One region of the Spartinivicinus ruber genome, then DNA from elsewhere that is predicted to be linked to it. Evidence: predicted binding sites of a transcription regulator. Region 1 holds the regulator's gene; each other region holds the start of a gene.

The links. The regulator FliA, encoded in region 1, starts transcription of late flagellar genes. The targets are predictions, from matches to a motif close to CTAAAGTTNNNNNNNNNNCNGCCGATA.
Region 2: a site for FliA is predicted at 2,264-2,290, ahead of G4Y78_RS16495 (flagellin N-terminal helical domain-containing protein). Genes of this name have one in related genera too.
Region 3: a site for FliA is predicted at 2,404-2,430, ahead of G4Y78_RS10315 (flagellar protein MotY). Genes of this name have one in related genera too.

What each region holds. Positions count from the first base shown of each region.
Region 1 covers NZ_CP048878.1:2,444,139-2,448,428, forward strand. Annotated here, with positions in the region: gene flhF (flagellar biosynthesis protein FlhF) at 1-908, shown strand, start outside; gene G4Y78_RS11475 (MinD/ParA family protein) at 1,120-1,941, shown strand; gene G4Y78_RS11480 (RNA polymerase sigma factor FliA) at 1,953-2,690, shown strand; gene cheY (chemotaxis response regulator CheY) at 2,784-3,164, shown strand; gene G4Y78_RS11490 (protein phosphatase CheZ) at 3,174-3,962, shown strand; gene G4Y78_RS11495 (chemotaxis protein CheA) at 3,975-4,290, shown strand, end outside.
Region 2 covers NZ_CP048878.1:3,605,075-3,609,364, reverse strand. Annotated here, with positions in the region: gene G4Y78_RS16500 (flagellin N-terminal helical domain-containing protein) at 1-1,613, opposite strand, end outside; gene G4Y78_RS16495 (flagellin N-terminal helical domain-containing protein) at 2,556-4,290, shown strand, end outside.
Region 3 covers NZ_CP048878.1:2,190,717-2,195,006, forward strand. Annotated here, with positions in the region: gene G4Y78_RS10300 (peroxiredoxin) at 1-412, shown strand, start outside; gene rnt (ribonuclease T) at 475-1,128, opposite strand; gene pyrC (dihydroorotase) at 1,181-2,224, opposite strand; gene G4Y78_RS10315 (flagellar protein MotY) at 2,537-3,466, shown strand; gene G4Y78_RS10320 (hypothetical protein) at 3,490-4,005, opposite strand.

The DNA of each region.
Region 1 (4,290 bases):
TATTAGAGCAGCAGCTTGGCCAGTTGGGTTGGTTAAAATATTGTAAGCAAAGCCCTGCCAAAGCACAGTTATGGAAAAAGCTGCAGGCCATTGGCTTTAGCGGACCCTATTGTCAGCAACTATTAGCGAATTTACCCGCTGAGCAACAAGGTGTGGATGCTTGGCGTCATTTATTAGCCAGTATTGTAAAAAAACTGCCAGTGACTTCCAAAGATATCGTTGATCAAGGGGGAATATTTGCTTGTGTCGGGCCAACAGGTGCAGGAAAAACCACCACCATTGGCAAGCTGGCTACTCGTTATGCCTTAAACCATGGTACTAGTCAGCTGGCATTAGTAACGATGGATACCTACCGAATTGGGGCGACAGACCAAATAAAAACCTTAGGTAAAATATTAAATGTGCCAGTTAAAATAGTTGGGAATGGACACCAGTTACAAATGGCGTTAGATAGTTTCCAGAAAAAATCCTTGGTCCTCATTGATACGGCTGGGCTAAACCACCAAGACCCTAAATTGCAGCTACAATTATCTATATTAAATCAGGTACGCCCAATGGTGAGAGGGTTGCTTGTGTTATCGACAACTAGTCAGCAACAAGTGCTACAAGTGGCTTATAACACTTATAGCCAGACTCGGTTGGTAGGTGGTGTATTAACGAAGTTGGATGAAGCTTCCAGCCTGGGTGAGACGGTTGAGCTACTAATGGATAAACATCTTGCGGTTTCTTATATCACTGATGGACAACGAATTCCGGATGATATTCATCAAGCTCGGGCTCACCAAGTGATCAGTCGCGCGGTGGCACTCAGCCAACATGCTGAATTAGCAGACAGTGAATTAATGTCTGCTTATATGCAGGCTAACCCAATGGCAGCAACAAGCCCTGTGCAAGCAAATGTGGGTTAGTGTCCATTTGTATTTAGTGGGGTCCTCTAAAGTAAAGGATATGACAATAATAATTACGGAGCTGAGAGGGGTAGTTCACCGTTAACCTTTGTTAAGCTATTCCTTATTTAACTGTATTCGACAGTTGTAGAGTACAGCCAAGGTGAATCGGCTGTTGTTGAACTAATCTCAAAGCCATTCATTAAGGAGATAAACCAGGATTAATCTTCATATGATCAGACATCCAGTACAAGTCGTAGCGGTGACAGGAGCAAAAGGGGGCGTAGGTAAAACAAATGTAGCGGTAAATTTAAGTATTGCGTTGGCTGAACTAGGGCGTCGGGTGATGTTATTGGATGCCGATTTAGGGCTGGCAAATGTGGACATTTTACTGGGATTATCGCCTACTCGAAATATGGCTGATGTATTGGAAGGCCGCTGTGATTTAAAAGATATTATTCTCCCTGGCCCTGGTGGCGTACGTATTATTCCTGCTTCTTCTGGTACCCAAAAAATGACTGAATTGAGTTCGCAAGAACATGCAGGGATGATTTCTGCGTTCAGTGAGCTTAGCCATCAGTTGGACATGCTAATTATTGATACCGCTGCGGGTATTTCTGACACGGTTATTAGCTTTGTGCGGGCTGCGCAAGAACTCATTATTGTCGTTACCGATGAACCCACTTCCATAACTGATGCTTATGCCATGATTAAGCTATTGCACCGTGATTATGGCTTATTGCGGTTTCGAATCGTGGCCAATATGGTGAGATCCCAGCAGGAGGGCCATAATATATTTAATAAACTGGTCAATGTAACCGACCGATTTTTAGAAGTGGCGCTGCAATATTTGGGTGCTATACCGTGGGATGAGGCTGTACGGAAAGCGGTCTTGCGCCAACGCGCGGTTATCGATGCTTATCCTCGCTCTAAAGCGGCCGTGGCAATTAGAGCACTGGCACAAAAAGTGGACGCCTTTCCCCTTCCGTCATCTCCTCGTGGGCATTTAGAATTTTTTATTGAAAACCTGGTGGCTGGTGAGGCTGGTCGATAGTAGGCAATTATATGGCGTCGAATGAAGCAGGTTTGTATTCAAAGTCAGGACAACAATTTAACCAGCAATTAATTGAGCAGTATACTGGTTTAGTGAAGCGAATTGCCCATCATTTGGCAGCACGATTACCTTCGCAGGTGCAGTTGGATGATTTATTACAAGCGGGCATGATCGGCCTGTTAGAAGCTGCCAAAAAATACGATGGGAGCAAAGGTGCGACCTTTGAAACCTATGCTGGAATTCGAGTTCGTGGTGCGATGTTGGATGAAATTCGCAAAGGAGATTGGGTACCACGTTCTGTTCATCGTAATAGTCGACGGATTACTGAAGCGATCAGTGCTTTAGAAGCAAGGTTGGGACGAGACGCAAAAGATTCTGAAATTGCAGAAGAATTAGGATTAGGCTTAACTGAATACCATCAGCTGTTAAGTGATACAGCTTCAAGTCGGCTATTTAGTTTTGAAGAGTTACTGAGTAGCCAAGATGGAAGACATACTTGGGTAGCGGATCAACAACAATCGTCGCCGCCAACCAAGCATCAAACTGAGCAGTTTAAAAAAGCACTGGCTAATGCCATTGCCACGCTACCGGAACGAGAGCAATTATTGCTTTCTCTTTATTATGACGAAGAGCTTAACCTCAAGGAAATTGGCATGGTATTGGGGGTGAGTGAGTCTCGCGTCAGTCAGCTTCACAGTCAAGCAGCCGCTCGACTTCGAGCTCGCCTGAATGACTGGGCAGTTGAATAGACTGGCACCCTCTTAATGACCTACTAGACTAGTAAGTTAGATGTTCAGCACAAACATCAATGTGGCTTGATGGAGGTCGCTTTGGACAAAAATATGAAAATTCTAATCGTAGATGATTTTTCTACGATGAGGCGGATCATAAAAAATCTGCTTCGTGACTTGGGTTTTACAAATACGTCAGAAGCAGATGATGGGCAAACCGCTCTACCGATGTTGCAAAGTGGTGGTTTTGATTTTCTGGTGACTGACTGGAATATGCCAGGTATGACTGGCATTGATTTACTTAAAGCAGTTAGAGCAGACCCAAAATTAAATTCACTGCCTGTTTTAATGGTAACTGCCGAGGCCAAGCGGGATCAAATTATTGAAGCAGCTCAGGCAGGTGTGAATGGCTATGTAGTAAAACCTTTTACTGCTGCAGTGTTAAAGGAGAAAATCGAAAAGATTTTTGAGCGTGTTGAAGCAGGTGGTTAAGAGGTATATATGTCGCTGCTCGATAAATTAAAAGACCATGCGCCCACTGAGTTTGAAGTGAGCCTGAAAGAACAGGCTCAAAAAATGGTGGAGCATTTGGAAAAAGGCAATTTAAAAGATGCCATCGAAATCATCCATGAAATTAATGAAGTTAGAGATAAAAGCCTGTATCAGGAAGTAGGTCGGCTGACGAGAGCACTACATGAATCCATCCGAAATTTTCATGTGGAGGCAGGATTAGCAGGTGATGATAAAGAAGCGATGTCTGACATGGTTGATGCTTCTGACCGTTTAGAATACGTAACAAAAATGACCGAGACAGCGGCAAATACCACCATGGATTTGGTTGATAACTGTATGCCGATTGTTGATGAATTAAAATCAGATGCTCACAGTTTAAGGGATGAATGGACTAAAATTCGCAAGCGGCAAATGAATCCTGATGAATTTAGAAAACTCTATAAACAAATGGATGAATTTTTAGATCGCAGTGAAAAACAAGTTAATGAAGTCCATAGTAATTTAACCGAAATTTTAGTTGCACAAAACTATCAGGATTTAACTGGACAAGTTATTAAAAAAGTCGTTGAGCTTGTTCAACAAGTAGAAGACAGTTTGGTTGATTTAGTTAGAATGGCTGGTCAGGTAGATAAACTGACGGGTACTGAGCATGAAATATCCGCAATCAAAGAAGATTCTATTGCTGCCGAAGGCCCACAAATAAAAGCAGAGGAACGGGTCGATGTTGTATCAGGCCAAGATGATGTTGATGACTTGCTTTCTAGTTTGGGGTTTTAGGGGAGCTGTCTCATGAGTTTTGAGGCTGATGAAGACATCCTACAGGACTTTTTGGTTGAAGCTGGAGAAATCTTAGAACTGCTGTCAGAACAGCTGGTCGATCTGGAAAATCGACCTGATGATATGGACTTACTAAATGCCATTTTCCGTGGGTTTCATACTGTTAAAGGAGGGGCTGGTTTTCTTCAGTTGAATAATCTTGTTGATTGCTGTCATGTTGCAGAAAATGTTTTCGATATTTTACGTAATGGTCAACGGTCAGTTTCTACGGAATTAATGGATGTTGTTTTACAGGCACTTGATACCATCAACGAAATGTTCAGCCAGG
Region 2 (4,290 bases), 1.2 Mb from region 1:
TCAGCAAATAATTGTACTCCACCTGTATCACTGCCTGTATCAACAGCTGTAACTCCCGTTTGGCCTGAAATCGAATTGATGGCATTAACTACGGCAAATCGGCTAGCTTCAGAGTCAGTTGTTGTGTTTATTGTGGCTGTTTGTACTCCATTAATGGTTAGGATTCCACTGGTTGCTGCAGCCGTCATCGTACTTCCGTTAACAAGATTTGGATTGGGAGTAGCAGTAACCCCTGTTCGTTCACTGACTTTGTTGATAGCAGCTGCTTTAGTGATAGCGCTACTGCCTTTATCCTGACTGGAAGCAGTATCGTCCAGTGGGTTACCAGCTGGTACAGGCACATCATTGATGACAATGTCACCGTCGTTGAGGGTTGGTGCAGCTTGTTTTCCTGCAGTACCTGTATCGCCATCAATAGCAGCTAAAGAGGAAAGGAATGCCCCTGTACCAGGGTAGGTTCCTTCTGCTAACCCCACATTAAGATTTAGTTGGCCACTAGTGCCTTGCTCTATTTCTATTGCAGAGCCATCTTGAGAGATTAAGGTAAATCCGCCTGACACGGTGCCTGCCAACTCTTCTGCTGGAGTTGGAATAGCACCAGCAGCAGTGGTACCCGTTGGTAATCCTGTTGCAGCAGGCGTTGGGCCACCGTTGGCGTAAACTAAAGTGATATTTCTCCCGTCTTCTGCCTCTAACACAATACCTGAGGCATCCTGGCCAGTATTAATGGCCACAACACCTGTTTGTTTAGAGAATGCATTAATTGCAGATACGACAGCTTCCCGGTTGGCATCGGTTGTTAGGTTTGTATTCGTGGCTAAAGCAATAGTGACGCCATTAAGAAATACATTACCAGCTGTAGTGGCATTGACTTGATTTGTACCTTCAACGGAGTTTGTGAGCACTTTAGCGGTAACGCCAGTTTCATCAGACTTTGAATTAATGGTTGCAACTTTGGAGATAGCGCTGGCACTTTTGTTTGTGAGAGAGGCTGTGTCAGCAGTAGATTTAGAGCTGGGAATTGGTACACCATTAATTAATAAATCCCCTTGAGCAATTCCAAAGTTCGTTCCTCTAGCACTAACTCCTACTTCTGGGGATGCGCCTAAAGCATCTACTCGTGCTCCTTCAATATTGAAAGCGATATTTTCACCTTCATTGGCACCAATCTGAAAGGTAACTTCAGTAAAAGTACCATCTAACAGTTGTGTACCGTTGTAGTTAGTTTGCTCTGAAACCCGTTGAATTTCTTTTTTCAGTTGTACTACTTCTGCATTGAGTGCTTCACGATCTTCTGGGCTGTTAGTGGCATTAGCTGCTTGTAAAGCCAGATCGCGAATCCTTAATAGATTATCTTTCATCGCACTTAATGCACTCTCAGCTACTTGTGCAAGGGAAACACCGTCATTGGCATTACGTATAGCTACGTTTAAACCGCGGACTTGGGTATCAAATCGAGTGGATATAGAAAGACCTGCTGCATCATCTTTGGCACTGTTAATGCGTAAACCTGAAGACAATCGTTGTAATGCAGTGGCATTGGCCGATTGTGAAGAATTTAAGTTGCGCTGGGCATTCAGCGAAGCAATATTGGTGTTAATAACTTGTGGCATCACTGCTCTCCTTGTCTATACCCTTCGTGAAAAGCTTTTCGCTACCTGCTAAAAACCAACAGTTGGGGTATATCTTTCAACCTTAACGGACTGTTGCGTTAACCAGTGGAAGGGTTAACGAACAACTGTCTTTGGTTTAATCTCTGGTCGTCGTGGACAATAATTGACTCAATAATGGTTTAACAAGGACTATGCCAAAGGACTATTTAGTACACTTATTGGGCGGAATAAGTCTTATAAAACAAGGGTATAGTTTAATTCTAGACTGAAAAAAGTAGTTAATAAAATGCTATTTGGTGGCAGGAAATTGCCGCTAAAAAAAGTGTTTTTAATAGCGAAAAAATGTAAAAAAACATTAATTTTTCTAATCTCTAAGACGTTAAAAGGCTGTAAATAAACTGACTTTCAGGTGAAATAAGCAGAAAGAATAATAACGAGCTAATAATAAAAACTTAATATTAAAAAAGTGACTTAATCTGTCACGATTAAGTTACTGATTTATTGCGCTCCACTAACCTTAATAGTAAGGCTGGTGGCGCATTTGTTTGTTTACTCACTGTGAAAGCCTTCTAGGGGGTGTTGTCATCACGACTCTCCCCCAGTCACTTATTACAATAAGCTCCTGGGGCCTCGCCGTTTGACGGCCTACCCTAAAATTCTTTCACAATGAGTAAACATTATTAATAGGCGATATAGGTGTGCCACAAATTACCCAATAATATACTCACAGCGAAGGGCTCTATAGGCGAGGTCATCGAGTGATGAAGCCTCAGGAGCTTAGATAAACTAAGTGACTGGGGTGAAGGCAGTTAAATGCTCCTGCTTAAACTGCATTCCCACCGTCCATGGTGGTCAGCGAAGATAACAAAGCCTAAGAGCGATTCGCGAAGAGTATTGGGTAAAGCCTCTCGATCAGCAGGGCAGGATGATCAGGGGTGACTTATGGTGCAGGTTATAAACACCAATATTGCGTCGTTGATTGCACAGCGCAATTTGGATCGTGCTGACCGTTTACAAAGTACCGCTTTGGAACGGTTATCTTCCGGGTTACGGGTTAATGGTGCCAAGGATGATGCGGCGGGCTTTGCCATCGCCATTCGTTTTGATAGCAAAATTCGCAGTACATCCGTTGCAATTCAAAATGCCAACAATGGCATTTCCCTTTCTCAAACTGCCGAAGGTGCACTTGGCTCAATTACTGAAAACCTTCAACGCATTCGCGAGCTGGCATTACAGTCGGCAAACACGAGTAACACTGAATTGGATCGAGGTGCATTAAATGAAGAAGCTAAACAATTAATTGCTGAAATTCAGAGTGTTGCTGTTAATACTGATTTCAATGGTAAAAAATTATTGGATGGCTCATTTACCACCACGTTATTTCAAACAGGCCCGGATATTGGTGAAACCATACCGTTAAATATTGTAAAAACCACAACTGATAGCCTTGGCAGTGCGTTAACCGATGGCATTTCTTCTACGAGACCGGGTATAGTTTCCGCTTCTTTAGCCGGCGATTTATTGATTAATGGATTTTCAGTGGGGGCCTCTAGCGCCGTGGATGATAACCTGTCCAGTGTGTCTAAAGATGCCAGTGCAATTGCAAAAGCTGCTGCAATTAATAAAGTATCCAGCCAAACCAACGTCACTGCCACGGTCAATGCGAATACTGTCGGCTATACCGGTGGAGTCGCAACCAATGCCACAGTTAATGGTGCTATCAACATTAATGGCGTGTCCATTACAGTGTCTACCAATAATGCATTAACTGCTGATGTGAATCGTGCTGGTGTCGTCACTGCGATTAATAATGTTAGTGGTCAAACTGGAGTTACTGCTATTGATACTGGTAACACCACCACCGGTATAACTTTGAACGCCAGTGATGGCCGGAATATTGAGTATGATGATAATGGTTCAGGTTTATCGGCGGCAGTGGGGGTAGGGCAAGCAGGGGCGGCAACGACGTATGTCGGTACTTATAGTTTGATTTCAACTAATGGTACAGAATTCACCATTGATTTTGGCCGCTCAGAAATTGGCAATAATATTTTTGGCCTGAATGTAGGCACTTTTAGTGGTGGCAACAGTGGTGCAATCAGTCAACGTTTGGTAAATAGTACTTTAAATGTTGGGGATTTAGTGATTAATGGCATTGCTGTGGGGCAATCTTTAGCCAGTGCTGATACGGCATCCTCTAGTACCAATGCAGGGAGTGCTATTGCGAAAGCGGCAGCGATTAATACAGTAAGTAGTCAAACCGGCGTAACAGCCCAGGCACTTTCCACCATTGTATATGGTGGTGGGATTACCACGGGTAATACTCGAAACGAGTCCATTGAAATTAATGGGGTAACAATTAATATCTCGTTTAATGCCGGAGATAGTGCCAGCACTATTGTTAACAACGTTATTACGGCTGTTAATAATAATGAAGGTGCTACAGGGGTAAAGGCTGAAACCTTTGATACTTCGTTTCGACTTGTTGCAAAAGATGGTCGAAATATTATTTTGGAAAATGAATCTGCCAATATTGCTGAAGCAGGGTTTGGCGCAGCAACAGTATTTTTTAATAGTGCGCAAGCAGCTCCCATATTATTATTGTCAGCAGGAAAAATTGCGTTAACTACGAATACTGGCAATATTGGCAGCTCTGGTTTTAGAGTCGGTAACTTTG
Region 3 (4,290 bases), 250 kb from region 1:
GTTCAATGAGAGAGAGGTGGAAGTAATAGGTGTTTCTATCGACTCTCATTTTACCCATAATGCATGGCGTAATACATCAGTGGATAATGGTGGTATTGGTCAAGTGAAATATACCTTAGCTGCTGATATGAAGCACGAAATTGCTCAGGCTTATGACGTTGAGTCTGAAGGTGGTGTTGCATTCCGTGGAGCGTTCTTGATTGACAAAGAAGGTGTGGTCCGCTCACAAATCATCAATGATCTGCCGCTTGGCCGTAACATGGATGAGTTGATCCGTTTGGTTGATGCGTTGCAGTTCCACGAATCACATGGTGAAGTGTGCCCTGCTGGTTGGAAAAAAGGTGACAAAGGTATGCAAGCTTCTCCAGAAGGCGTAGCTAAGTACCTTAGCGAAAGTGCTGAAGAACTGTAATAGCTTACTCAGTTTATTGCATAAAAAAACCTGCCAATCGGCAGGTTTTTTTATGCAAACAATCAGACTTCGTCATTCGTAAAGTTGTTGGCAGACAAAGGCCAACCCCCCAGTTGTTTCCACTGGTTAACAATACAGCAAAATAGTTCGGCCGTTTTTCTGGCATCATAGGCTGCTGAATGAGCAGACTGGTTGCTGAACTCAATGCCTGCTAATTGGCAAGCTTTAGCCAGTACTGTATGACCAAAAGCAAGCCCGGCTAGAGTTGCGGTATCAAAGCAGGAAAATGGATGAAAGGGGTTACGCTTAAGGTTATTGCGGGTAGTGGCTTCATTAATAAAGCTTAAGTCAAATGTTGCATTATGGCCTACCAAGACTGCACGGGTACACTGCTGTTGTTTGAGCTCTTTGCGAATAGCCTTAAATATTTCTTTTAAGCTTTCTGCTTCCGCAACAGCCTTACGTTCGGGTGCAAAAGGGTCAATACCAGTGAACTCTAAAGCAGATAACTCAATATTGGCTCCAGGAAAAGGTGTTACCTGAAAAGCTATTTCTTTACCTGGCTGCAAGTTGCCATCTTTATTCATTTTGATTAGTACTGCCGCAACCTCCAATAAAGCATCGGTTTTAGCATTAAATCCTCCGGTTTCCACATCAATAATTACCGGTAAAAACCCCCTGAATCGGTTACTAATTAAGGGGTGTGGTTCAGTTATTTCTGTCACTATACAGCCTTAAGTGTTTAATAAATAATGCTAAAAGTAATAGCTATTTTTTGGCAATAACACGCCATTGAATCGTTTCATCTGCTCGTAGTGGAATCAATGGTTGATCACCCAATGTGAGCTGTGCTGGCACTTGCCAAGGGTTTTTTTCCAACGTAATCGTACGTTGGTTGCGAGGTAGACCATAAAAGTCTGGACCATACCAGCTGGCAAAGGGTTCCAATTTATCTAAGGCGTTGAGCTGCTCAAAGGCCTCTGCATAAAGCTCAATGGCCGCATAGGCCGTATAACAACCAGCACAGCCACAACTGTTTTCTTTGGCTTTTTGGGCATGGGGGGCAGAATCAGTACCCAAGAAAAACTTAGGGTTACCACTGGTTGCTGCGGCTTGTAATGCTTGTTGGTGGGTTTGTCGCTTAAGAATAGGTAAACAATAATAATGTGGCTTAATACCACCCACTAACATGTGGTTACGGTTATACAACAAATGGTGTGCAGTTATAGTGGCGGCAACCTGGTCAGATACTTCCTCCACGAATTTGACGGCATCTGCTGTGGTTATATGTTCAAGCACTACCTTAAGGGTCGGAAATTTTGCGACAATTTCGCTAAGATAGCGGTCGATAAACACTTTTTCACGGTCAAATACGTCAATTGCATTATCAGTGACTTCACCATGTACCAGCAGCGGCATGCCCGTTGCAGCCATCGCTTCTAACACTGGATAGATTTTTTTTATGTCAGTAACACCTGAGTCGGAGTTTGTTGTTGCACCTGCCGGATACAATTTAGCGGCATAAATATGCCCCGACTGCTTTGCCTCATGAATAGTATCAGGAGATGTATTATCAGTGAGGTATAGGGTCATTAATGGTTGCCAGGTTCGATCAGCGGGCATTGCTCTTACAATCCGCTGCCGATAAGCAAGGGCTTGATCAGTAGTGGTTATGGGAGGGACCAAGTTAGGCATCACAATGGCGCGCCCAAAATAGCGGCTAACATCGCTCACAGTGGTTGGTAAAGCAGCATTATCTCGTAAGTGAATATGCCAATCATCAGGCTGGGTAATGGTTAACGTGGTTGTCATCTGGGCTTTCCAGGTTGTTGGTCTGCGAACAGGGAGGCATCTTACCCAAAGGGGCATCACCTGGCTACCGGTTATCTTAAGGGTGTCATTTATTTACGATGTGTAGAAAGTAAATAGATGTGTAGAAAGTAAATATAGGCCCGATATGACATGACAGGGTATTTGGGTGAAGCATGAGTTTCAAGATTGTTAGTCACTGGCCGATAAGCTAAGTGATGCACCTTTAATAGGCTGAATCATTAGTGTAAGCAAAACTGTGTTATCAAAGGGGCTACTATGTTATTGGGGAAACAATGGCGAAGCCTTTGCTTTATGGCTTGGTGGTTAGCAGTTGTAGGGAGCTGGAGTAGTGATCAAACAATCGCAGCTACCTTTAGGGCTCCTTTGGATAATACCCAGTGGCAACTAGAAGAGTCGATTTTTGAGTGTACTTTAATTCAAGATATTCCCCGGTATGGTAAAGCGGTATTTCGTCATCGGGCCGGTGAGCGGGTAGGCTTTAAACTGGTGAGTTGGAACAGGCCAATGCAGCAGGGAGATGCAGATCTTGGGGTAATAGCTCCTGCCTGGCGGTTTGATCAACGCTCAAAAGCTAAAGGTAAAGTACCTGTTTTAGGCTCTAAAGAGCCTGTTGTACTAGCTGGTGATTTACCCAGTTGGATGATTGGTCAGTTGGCGCAAGGTATGTACCCTTCGTTTGCCAATATGTCTTGGTATGGTGGCAATTTAGCCGAAAAAATTACGGTGGAAATCTCTGCTGTTAATTTTCAACAAGTTTATCCAAAATACATCAACTGTCTTTCTAGTTTGTTGCCTGTTAATTTTGATCAGATACAGCGTTCAGTTGTGTTTTTTGATACCAATAAAATCAACGTACCGAATAATAGCGAGCAACTGCTGGATAATATTGCCATCTATATCAAAGCCGATTCTTCAGTAAAAGCTATGTATATTGATGGTCATACTGATGCCTTGGGGCGACGCTTATCAAACCGAGAGTTATCGAAACAGCGTGCTGAGTCGATACGTGATTATCTTGAAAAGAAAGGTGTTCCTGCTGAAATGATTGTCATGCGATTTCATGGAGAGCGTTACCCTGTGGCAAAAAACAATACCGCAGAGAATCGGGCCCGAAACCGTCGGGTGACCATCCGGCTTGATAAAGAGCCAATAAAAACTCAAGCAGAAAATAAAGGGCTACCTGAAGAAACAAGTGAGCAACCTAAGCCTAATAACTCTTAACCTAAATGGAATACTCAACCAGGCTAGGCTGCAACATGCAAATTGGACAGCAGGCGTCGACTAACTTCTTGTTGGCTGTAGTGGTCACGTTGTACGGCATATAACGATGAGTTGACTTCCTGACGGTCAAATAACCAACGAACAACAGCAATTTCGTTACTAGGTAAGTAATGGTTTGTGGGGTGAAAAGCACATTCAATGAAGCTGGATGGTTCTACATAAGGTGCAATAGGAACCAGTAAATCATCTATATCACCTTCAGGAGTACTGATCAACTCTATGCTATTTAAGTCACCTGCCTGATTAAAGGCAACAGAGAAATTAAAGCTACTGAATTCAGTCATAACAAACGCATAGATATTATCAGGTGATATATCTTGAGGGTGGTAGCAAAGGGCTTCTAGCAGTGGTTGAAACTGTTCTTGTTTGATTGAAAACTGCGCACTGTGGTGCCACAGTACTTCCCCCATTGTTAGTCTCTCCTCTAATACTAGTTTGTTTGCTGGTTTCATTTCATAAAGTAACGGTAACAGTTGCACATTGCTCCCTTATTATTGGGTATGCAGTTATTTTTTAGTTTTCGTTGCTATTCGTTAATGGCTTTTTTGAGGGAGCTATTTTTTTGGAAAATAGTTTTTATTACAACCGCTGATTATAGCTATAAAATTTAATTTATCAGCGCATTCCTCAACAAAGACAACAATTGTCATATAAGATTGTGTTTATGTTATTTAGTTCCCATTAAAAAAGTGATGGAAGAGTACCTATGTATAACTGAAGGGTTAGTCAAATCAGTTTGACTTAACTGTATGTATTCACAGTGT